One region of the Exiguobacterium sp. s168 genome, then DNA from elsewhere that is predicted to be linked to it. Evidence: a T-box and tRNA genes for the amino acid it is inferred to sense, from the RefSeq annotation. Region 1 holds a T-box; the other holds one or more tRNA genes.

The links. A T-box is a leader RNA that pairs with one kind of tRNA and senses whether it is charged. The one in region 1 lies ahead of leuS (leucine--tRNA ligase), so its partner is inferred to be a tRNA-Leu.
Region 2: it encodes a tRNA-Leu, which carries the amino acid that the T-box ahead of leuS (leucine--tRNA ligase) is inferred to sense. The anticodon was not compared.

The regions. Positions count from the first base shown of each region.
Region 1 is NZ_JACSNE010000002.1:247,882-253,365, forward strand. Features, by position in the region: gene KNQ15_RS02645 (hypothetical protein) at 1-717, opposite strand, end outside; gene leuS (leucine--tRNA ligase) at 849-3,254, opposite strand; T-box leader at 3,301-3,523, opposite strand; gene KNQ15_RS02655 (HAD family hydrolase) at 3,562-4,206, opposite strand; gene KNQ15_RS02660 (peptidoglycan bridge formation glycyltransferase FemA/FemB family protein) at 4,301-5,335, opposite strand.
Region 2 is NZ_JACSNE010000006.1:90,599-96,082, forward strand. Features, by position in the region: gene KNQ15_RS05880 (amino acid ABC transporter ATP-binding protein) at 1-501, opposite strand, end outside; gene KNQ15_RS05885 (amino acid ABC transporter permease) at 498-1,142, opposite strand; gene KNQ15_RS05890 (transporter substrate-binding domain-containing protein) at 1,174-1,941, opposite strand; tRNA gene KNQ15_RS05895 (tRNA-Leu) at 2,144-2,227, opposite strand; gene KNQ15_RS05900 (alpha/beta hydrolase) at 2,270-3,202, opposite strand; gene KNQ15_RS05905 (hypothetical protein) at 3,224-3,565, opposite strand; gene KNQ15_RS05910 (S66 family peptidase) at 3,581-4,591, opposite strand; gene KNQ15_RS05915 (DUF779 domain-containing protein) at 4,780-5,142, opposite strand; gene adh (aldehyde dehydrogenase) at 5,165-5,484, opposite strand, start outside.

The DNA of each region.
Region 1 (5,484 bases):
ACTCGCCGCTTCGATTTTCTCCCGTTTGATGACTGACAGATAAGGTGGTTTCTGTTTTTTCTTCAACGCACGTTTTTTCTTTTCCGAGGCGTCAGGATCAATCTTGATCTTATCCTCTTTCATCGCAAAATAGGTCACCTCGACTCGTCCCAGTGCTCGAATATGATTAATCGTATAGAATTCTTTCTTCTTCGTATCATATCCAAGACCGTGGAAACTGTCCCGTATCGTCGTTCCTTGTACTTTTTCACGTTTTTCTTCGCTCCAGACACCATCTTTTCGCGTAATCGTGACCAGAATCTGATTCGACGTCAACAGCGCGACGGTCTCCCCGTCAACGAGGGTCATACCGTCAAGACCAGCGAGCAACAACTTTCCTTCTTCTAACTGGAAAGATGCATTGATGCGTTCTCCGGTTCCACTGATTTCAAAGAAACGATAATCGTCTGTGACGACGAGGTACGAACCAATGGAATCATCATATAACATTTGTTGGACATTTTTGATTAACGGCTCTTCTGGATTTGGAATAGCTGAAGGCGTTTTCGGTGGCACCTGTTTAACGGCTGCCTGATGCTTCGATTGCGTCTCGATTTTCGCGAACGTTTCCTGAATACGTGACAATGTCTCCGGCTTCGAGAAGACGAGCAGTATACAAAGGATCAACCCCGAAACGACAGCAAAAATCGTTGTATAGACTATATAAGATCGTTTCATTGATGGTACTCGCCTTTCTTTCTCGGTTTCTGATTCAGTGTAGCAGAAGGTCGTTCAAAAAAAAAGCGGACTTGCGACGGAAATGAAGAAACCCCTTCCATCCGCGTCAAGCGAATGAAAGGGGCTATGGCTTAGTTTGCCACGATATTGATTAATTTTTTCGGTACGACGATGACTTTACGAACTGTTTTGTCGCCGATCCATTCTTGTGTCTTTTCATCAGCGAAGGCAAGTGCTTCGATTTCTTCTTTTGTCGCATCGATGTTGATTTCGATTTTCGAGCGAACTTTTCCGTTCACTTGAATGACGAATTCCATCGTATCGCTGACCAGTTTCGATTCATCGAATGTTGGCCATGCCGCATACGTCAATGTCTCTTCAAATCCAAGTTGTTCCCAGAGTTCCTCACCAAGGTGCGGTGCGACTGGTGTTAACAATTGAATGAATCCACGAAGGAAGTGACGTGGAAGAACTGGTTGCTTATTTGCTTCGTTGACGAAGACCATGAGTTGCGAAATTCCGGTGTTGAACTGGATGTTCGCGAAGTCTTCTGTGACCTTCTTGACCGTCTGGTGGTACGTCCGTTCGAAGTCAGCATCGACTTCTGCGACGTCCTGAATGTCTGCTGTCCGTTCGAACAAACGCCAGACGCGGTCGAGGAAACGACGCGCACCGTCAAGACCGTTTTCAGACCAGGCAACTGATGCATCGAGTGGTCCCATGAACATTTCATACAAGCGTAACGTATCCGCACCATGCGATTTGACGATTTCATCCGGATTGATGACGTTACCGCGTGATTTCGACATCTTCTCGTTGTTCTCTCCAAGAATCATCCCTTGGTTGTATAACTTCTGGAATGGTTCTTTTGTTGGTACGACGCCTGCATCATACAATACTTTATGCCAGAAGCGCGCATACAACAAGTGGAGAACGGCGTGTTCCGCTCCACCAATATAAATATCAACTGGAAGCCAGTATTTTAATTTTTCTGGATCTGCGATCGCCTCTTCATTGTGCGGATCGATGAAACGAAGATAATACCAGCAGCTTCCGCCCCATTGTGGCATCGTATTCGTCTCGCGACGCCCTTTCATTCCTGTTTCGGGATCCGTATAATCCAACCAGTCTTCCGCAAGCGCAAGTGGTGATTCGCCTGTACCAGACGGTTTGATTTCCGGAATGATCGGAAGTTCAAGCGGTAATTCCTCTTGGCTGAGCGTCTTCATCGAACCATCTTCCATATGAACGACTGGAATCGGCTCGCCCCAATACCGTTGACGACTGAACAACCAGTCGCGGAGACGATACGTGATTTTCTTACGTCCGACTTGATTCGTTTCGAGTTCAGCAATCATCGTCTCAATTGCTTCTTGTTTTCCAAGACCATCAAGCATATGTGAGTTGACGTGTTCGCCCTCTCCTGTATAGGCTGCTTCATCAACGTTTCCACCCGCGACGACTTCAACGATTGGCAAGTCAAATTGTTTCGCGAATTCATGGTCACGCTCATCGTGTCCTGGAACAGCCATGATTGCACCCGTTCCATACGAAGCAAGGACATAATCAGCGATCCAGATTGGAAGGCGATCGCCTGAGATTGGGTTGACGGCAAAAGCACCCGTGAAGACACCTGTTTTTTCCTTCGCTAAATCCGTCCGCTCGAGATCCGACTTTGTTTGGACTTGCGAAATGTACGTATCGATGGCTTCCTTGTGATCCGCTGTCGTGATGTCAGCTACGAATGGATGCTCCGGCGCAAGCACGAGGTACGTCGCACCAAAGATTGTGTCCGGACGTGTCGTAAAGACCGTGACTTGTTTTTTGTGTCCATCAATCGTGAAGTCGATTTCAGCACCTTCTGATTTTCCGATCCAGTTCCGTTGCATTTCTTTGACAGAATCCGGCCAATCAAGGTCATCAAGATCTTCAAGAAGACGATCTGCATATTCCGTGATTTTCAAGACCCATTGACGCATCGGGACACGCACGACCGGATGGTTTCCGCGTTCAGATAATCCGTCGATGACTTCTTCATTCGCAAGAACGGTTCCAAGTGCCGGGCACCAGTTGACCGCGACTTCGTCCACGAACGCAAGTCCTTTTTCATACAACTTCGTAAAGATCCACTGTGTCCATTTGTAGTACTTCGGATCCGTCGTGTTGATTTCACGATCCCAGTCATAGGAGAATCCAAGTTCTTTCAGCTGACGCTTGAACGTCTCGATGTTTTTTGCTGTGAATTCACGTGGGTCATTCCCTGTATCGAGGGCATATTGTTCTGCTGGTAACCCGAACGCATCCCATCCCATCGGGTGAAGGACGTTATATCCTTGCATCCGTTTCATCCGTGCGAGGATATCCGTTGCTGTGTAGCCTTCAGGGTGACCGACGTGGAGTCCGGCACCTGACGGATACGGGAACATATCAAGGGCATAAAACCCTTCTTTTTCTGGATCTTCTGTCGTGACGAAGGCGTTGTCTTGATCCCAACGCGCCTGCCATTTTGGTTCGATTTCGCGATGATTGTACGGCATGTCTTTTCCTCCTCTAATCTAAAAAAACCGGTCCTCCGCCCCTAGGAATAGGGACGAAAGACCGGTTTGGCTTCCGCGGTACCACCCACGTTGTCTGTCTATGACAGACCGCTTGATTCACGGATAACGGTGTGAAAGACCGGATTCGCTACTACGACTTCACGAATCGTGCTCCCTGACGAGTTCACGGTTGTTACCGACTGGTTCGCACCTTCCACCAGCTCTCTTGACGGCACCTTTCCCCTACTACTTCAGTTCCATGCAATTGACTATCTTTTCCTAGTGTAATCTGTTTCTTCCTCAAGCGTCAACGCTTCCGTAAAATTTCCTCGATTTCTGCATGCGATCGCGCCACATGATCCGCTTGTTCTAGACGTTGCGTCGGCATCCGGTCATCGAGAAGCGCAATCACTTCCATGCCTGCTGCTTTTGCACCGATCATCCCGTTCGCAGCGTCTTCGATGACGAGACAATCTTCAGGTGCGTGTCCGATTCGTGATGCTGCAAGTCGAAAAATCGCAGGATCTGGCTTCGAACGCACGACTTCTTCCCCACTGACGTAATGCGTGATTGGAAGCTCATAATGACGGATGACGCCTTCGATTTTTTGAAGCGAACTTGAAGAGGCGATCCCGATATCATAACCAAGAGACGCCGCTTGTTCGATGACTTGTTTGACTCCCTCTTTTAAACCACATTCTTCCGGTTTTGCATGAATTTGAAACAAGCGATATTCTTCTTCAAGTAACGCACTCGCTGTTTCTGGAAGGTCGTGTTGCGCGACAAGTTCTTCCCACATCTCATCTCCTGTTTTTCCCATGAACGTCGCATACTGAACCGGATCGAGCGGAATCGATAACGTTTTAAACATCTGCTGATGGACCTCAAAGTAGCGAATTTCACTATCTAAGATGACCCCATCCATATCAAAAATAAGACCTCGTTTTTTCAAGACACATCCCCCTTTATTGATCTATCATGATTTCAGCATATCAAAAAAACGACTACACAATGCAGTCGTTTCACCTTCTTCATTTACTTACTGTTTAACTTGTCGCCATTTGGACACTGGTTTGTCGGTAAGCCGGAAAATAATCCGAATCGGCATCTGACCCGTATCGTATACATAACTGATCGTATATGGCTGGTTGAAGAATCGATTTTCCTTGATGATACTCAAATAGTCGATATCCAGTATAGCGGCATTTACTCTCAAAGAGACTATCCCGTTCTTGATATCCACCCCCGAGATGTTGTTCGACGAGACCGCGTGCTTTCGCCTGAAGAATCGCTTCGTACTCGAGTCGCTGATTCGGAAACACCTTCGCTTCATCCCGCTTACAACCAATCAAATGACCGTGGGCATATTCTTTTCCGAGCAATACGAAGTATCCACCAACAGGTTCTCCGTCGATTTCCGCAATCAGTAACAATGGCTCACAGAGGCGATTTGCTTCAAATAATTGCTCAAAATAATTCGCTGTAAAATAGTAATGAGCCGAAGCATTCTTCCGGTCCATCGTTTCATGATACAACGCTACAAAAACAGATAGGTCGTCTCGTGTTCCTGTTCTAACAGTTAAAGGAGAGGCAAGCGATTTGCGAATCATACTTCTCGTCTTCTTATGAAATGTTTGCATGATGTCCTCTATTGAAGGGCGTAAATCGATACTCGTCGTATGACGGATGAAAGAGACTTTCGTCCAATCCCGCATGAAGCGTTCATTCCCCGTCAATGGATTAAAGCGAATCATTTCCGAAACGATCAATTCTCGCTCTGCCCACCTTTCGAACAATAAGCGTGCATGCTGCATTTCAGTCGCAGTCAGTTGACCAATGATTTCCGGTCCACCGTAGCCATACGGCGTGATGAGATCTGAATAAGGTGTATCAAAAATCCGACGCTTTAAAAAGGGATAAAATAGTGTTCCTGCATCACCTTCATAACGGAATAGCACCGCTTGCTCAGACGGTCTAGCGTTGAGCATGACGTATTGGTGACTGTAGAAGATATCAAGAGGCTGTTGCTGTACGTGTGTCGTCCAAGTTGCGGCATCTGTGATGAATTGACACCTTTCCATTCGTGCACCTCCAGTCAAAAAAGAAGCAATGTTCATATGACCTTTCTTTTCAAGTTCTTGATTAGAAAGTACCCGTTTCTTTGCCGAAATATTCCATATTATTAAATGTTTATTTTATGTTCTTAGAACGAAAGACGTAACAAAAGACA
Region 2 (5,484 bases), on a different contig from region 1:
TGACGTTGGCTCATCAAATAACATGATTTTCGGATTCATTGCAAGCGCGCGGGCAATCGCGACCCGCTGTTTTTGCCCCCCAGATAATTCACCTGGATAATTATCCGCTTTTTCACGTAATCCGACTTTATCGAGTAGTTCAAGTGCCCGCTGTTTCGCCTGTTCTTTATCCGATTTACGCACTTTGATCGGTGCAAGCGTGACGTTTTCTAGCACGGTCTTATGCGGGAAGAGATTAAAATGTTGAAAGACCATCCCGACTTCTTCCCGGACCTTGTTGATATCGACCTTTGGACTCGTAATATCGAAATCATCGATGATGACCGTGCCACCTGTAATCTCTTCCAATCGATTCAAACAGCGTAAAAACGTACTTTTCCCAGATCCCGACGGACCGATGACACAAACGACTTCTTTTTCGGCAATCGAGACGTTGATGTCTTTTAAGACTTCATTCGAACCGAATGATTTCTTTAGATTCTTTACTTCTATGATACTCATCGTAATGTAAACCTCCGTTCCAAGAACTTCGCCACTAAGGACAAGAGATAAATGATGACGAAGTACATCAATCCGACGACGGACCAGACGATGAATGGTTCAAACGTCGTTGACTGCTGAACTTGACCTTGTTGCGTCAAATCAGCGATGCCGATGATCGACAGCAACGAGGTATCTTTTAAGCTGATGATCGATTGGTTCGTAATCGTTGGTAACATCCGCCGGAATGCTTGCGGTAAGATGATCTGTACCATCGTTTGACGCCCTGTCATCCCGAGTGAACGTGCAGCTTCTGTTTGTCCTTTATCAATCGACTGGATACCAGCGCGAATGATCTCCGCAAAATAAGCACCGGCATTGATCGCGACCGTCAGTATCCCTGCATACATCCGGTCCATCGATAACCATTCGAGCGAATTGAGTCCAAAATAGATGAAGAATAACTGAACGATGAACGGCGTTCCGCGAATGACATCAATATAGACAATTGCGATCCCGTTTAAGATTTTTGATGGTGATAACCGCATCAATGCGACGACTAAGCCAATCAGAAAGCCGACGATGACCGCGATGATGAAAATATACAATGTGACTTGAAGCCCTTCCAAGAAAAATGGAAATGCGGTTTTGACCACTTCCATTGGCTATCCCACTCCCTTATCGCCTTGCGACTTATTTCAGATACGTGTCAACGATTTTATCGTATTCACCGTTTTCTTTCAGATTCGCAAGCCCTTTGTTGATTTTCTTCATCAGATCCTCGTTCTCACCTTTTAAGACAGCGATCCCGTAGTTGTCCCCGTTGAGACGGTCTCCGACAAGTTTTAATCCAAGGTTTTGTTGTTTGTTTGCATATGAGATGACAGGATAATCTTCAATCAAAGCAGCAGCGTTACCGTTCTTCACTTCTTGGAACATCGCTGGGCTGTCATTGAACTGTGTGACCGTGAAGCCCAGTTTGTCTGCGTTATCCGTTGCATATTTCGCACCCGTCGTTCCCTTTTTGACGGCTACTTTTTTCCCTTTTAAATCGTTGACGGATTTAATACCATTCTCATCTTCTTTGACGACTAGAATAAGACCAGCTTTGAAGTATGGATCCGAGAATGTGACGACTTTCTTCCGTTCTGGCGTAATACTCATACCAGCAATGGCAACGTCCAATTGATTTGCTTGAAGTGCCGGAATAATGCCGCTAAAGTCCATCGCTTCAAATTGAATCTTGAAGTTCTGATCCTTCGCGATTGCTTTCATGAGATCGATGTCGATTCCTTTGTACGTATCCCCATCTTTATATTCAAATGGTGGGTACGTGACGTCAATGCCGACCTTATACGTCTTTCCTTCAGACGACTCTTCTTCTTTCGAACCGATGCTACATGCACCAAGTACGAGAACACAGCTCATCAAGAGCGCTAGCAAGATACTCCCTTTTTTCATGTTTGTTTCCCCTCTCCTATGTGTTAAAGATTGTCTAGTTCACTTAGTACTTTCCCTGAAGAGTACCCTCTTTAAAACGTATTTTACCAGAAAAATTCTAAAAAGATAAATATTTCTGAATTTTTATTCGTTGTAATCGTTTTCTATTCAGCAACAAAAAAGAAGGCAACCCCTTGCTGGGATTGCCTCCTTCAATCATTTATGCCGCCGAGAGGACTTGAACCTCCACGGTGTTGCCACCACTAGATTCTGAGTCTAGCGCGTCTACCAGTTCCGCCACGACGACGTTGATTTATGATATTAATATAGCGGGTAACGAACTGAGTTGTCAATCATTTCGCAAGATGTTGCGAACGAACTTCTCGACGACATCATCATACAATGCCGGATCCTCAAAATAGGCCATCGCATGAGCGGCATTTGGAATGACGACGAGCTCTTTTTCCGTTGGACAAGCTTCATACAGCTCATATACCATATCTGTCGGTACAAACGTATCCGCCCCACCATGGATGAACAAAATCGGTACCTGTGCTTTTTTGACTTGTTTCAACGCTGATGCTTCACGGAACGTATAACCTGCCTTTAGCTTCGTCAATACGCTCGTCATGCCTAAGAACGGAAAGTGTGGTAGTCGATACATCCGCTTCATCTGATACGCAAGGACAGCATTGACGGACGTATAGGCACAATCAGAAATGATTCCTTTGATTTGTGGTGGGAGTTGTTCGCCACTCGTCATCAATACGGTCGCCCCTCCCATCGACACCCCATGCAAGAACAGTTTCGCATCCTGTCCGATCCGATCAATCAGATAGTTCGACCAACTGAGACAATCTTCCCGATCATGCCATCCGAATCCGATATAGTGACCGTCACTCATTCCGTGTCCACGATTATCGGGCATCATGACATGGAAACCGGCCTGATGGTACAGATAGGCGAATCCGGCTAAATCCGTTCCGACGCCTCCGTACCCGTGCACGAGAATGACGATCCGATCTGACGGAACAGGTGACGGAAGAAAATGCCCGCGTAACGTTAAACCGTCTTTCGCTTCAATCTCGATCCGCTCAAGCGGTTGCTCCTTGATCCACGTCTGACCAGGTTGCATCAATCGGACCATCTCGTCACTTAAATCTCGATTATTCGATAAGAATGGCTTTGGATTCGTGGCGATTGCCATCTCATAAAAATAATAACTCGCTGCTACTAATCCGGATCCGATGACTCCGATTCCAATTTTTGTTCTGCGACGCATCTGCCCCACTCCTTCTTTCCGTTATAGCTCGATCTTCAGTTGAGCAGCATGGTCATCCTCTTCATCCTGCAAGACTTGTTGACGTAATCGTTGTTCTTGTTGCTGACGCCGGTAGGCAAATTCCTGGACAAGCTCTGTACCCGTGAATCCATCTTCTACGAGTTCGCTCAATAATTCCGTTTCTGTCTCGACGACCTCCCCCGGACGTCGCATGACGAGAACATCTCCGACTTGTGCAATCAGCAATTCATCTTCTAGACGAAGTGCATCGTAAAATGGTTCAGGTAACGTCATTCGACGTGTCTCCGGATTGATATGGACGCGTTTATAAACGCCTAATGCTTGAAACTTACGACGTGCCATTGCGTGCTCTCCTTTTTAGTTGAACGTAAGATCGATTCGTGAATCTTTCCCTTGAATACGAACCGTCCCCGTCGCTCCATTGATTAATGTCAACTGTGGCGGTTGATGACCGATGTCAAGATCATATAAGACTGGTAAGCCCGTCTCATCCGCGAGATATTGATATACGTCTAGCCATGTCAGGTCTTCTATAATCCTTGCAGACGTACGGCCAAATAAAAAGCCAGCCGCATGGTCGAACCACCCAGCATACGCCATTTGTCGCAGCGTCCGGTGTACCTCTGCAGAATTCGCTTCAGACACCTCAAAGTACCAGAGTATCGGTTCTCCGTTGATCTCCTCACGCTGGAAACGCTGCACATCTCCATACGGTGTCCCAATCAGATGGCGAATCGTCTCCAGACACCCACCAAGTAACCGTCCAGTCACTTCTGTTCGCTCATCAAGCGCTTTCCATTCCGTCGCTTCCGTTAGCTGAAATAACGAACCTGTTGGACGTTCTTCATCAGTCCACTCGGGTTGATAACGATCGGAAGCCCATTGTGTGACGGTTCCTCCAGTTGGCGTCGCGAGCACCCGTCGCCAGGCACTTGTCGTCTCGTCCCATTCTTCACTCCGAAGCTCAACGAAATTCGGACCATGTGCTGTCGCGATTCCCGTCTGAAGCGTCAGACTGAGCAATAACGTACTGATATCGGAATAGCCAAGCAACCATTTTGTTTGGTAAGTAGCTAGCGTCAACTCGGGGAATAGATCAATGGCGCGTTCCCCGCCAAATGGCGGGATGACGGCATCAATCGTCTCATCCGTCATCATGTGATTCAATTCTTCGGCGCGTTGTTTGACCGGTGCACTCTCAGCAAGTTGATGCGACCAAATCGTTTCGCCTAAACGGACGTTCATTTGCCGTGCTTGTACCTGTTCAACTGCTTGTTCGACCCATTCCTGTTGCTGTTCACGTAATCCGGAGGAGGGCGCCGTCACTCCGATCGTTTGACCTGTCCAACCTAAAAATGGATATTTCATGGTGACCCCCTATAATGTCATAGTATGGAACTATCTTCTCGTCAAAATATGAGTTCATTATACCGTTCTTATGCCGCATTACCAACTTTTATCCTGTTAGAACGTCGTGATACGAACAAAAAACACGATTCCGTACAAGCGACCTGAATGAACAAGTCGCATCGACGAAACCGTGTTTGATTCCTTTATTAGCTTGATGCTGATAGTTCAGCGTATTCCTCTTGCGTGAACGCACGGGAGCGTGTCAAAAAACGTTTCCCTTCGACACCTTCAAGAGAGAACATTCCGCCTCGACCATCCACGACATCAATGATGAGTTGCGTATGTTTCCAGTACTCATATTGATCTTCATGAATATAAAACGGACAACCACCGATCTCTCCCAGTTTTTTATCCTGATCTCCCAGGAATAGATCACCCTGCGCAAAACACATCGGGGAACTGCCATCGCAACAACCACCAGATTGATGAAACATCAACGGACCGTGTTTTTCTCTCAACTGGTCGATTAACTCTAAACAAGCTGCTGTCGCCTGAACACGTTCCACCATTTGCATCCACGTCCTTTCCGACTTAGAAGAAACCGAGTTTATTCGGGTTGTAGCTAACGAGTAGGTTTTTCGTCCGTTGGTAATGGTTGAGCATCATCTTATGGTTTTCACGTCCGATACCTGACATTTTGTAACCACCAAACGCCGCGTGAGCTGGATATTGGTGATAACAGTTCGTCCAGACGCGTCCTGCTTCGATCGCACGCCCAAACCGATAAGCACGGTTCATGTCACGTGTCCAGACCCCGGCACCAAGACCATATAACGTATCATTTGCAATTTCGAGTGCTTCTTCTTCCGTCTTGAATGTCGTGACCGATAGGACCGGTCCGAAAATTTCTT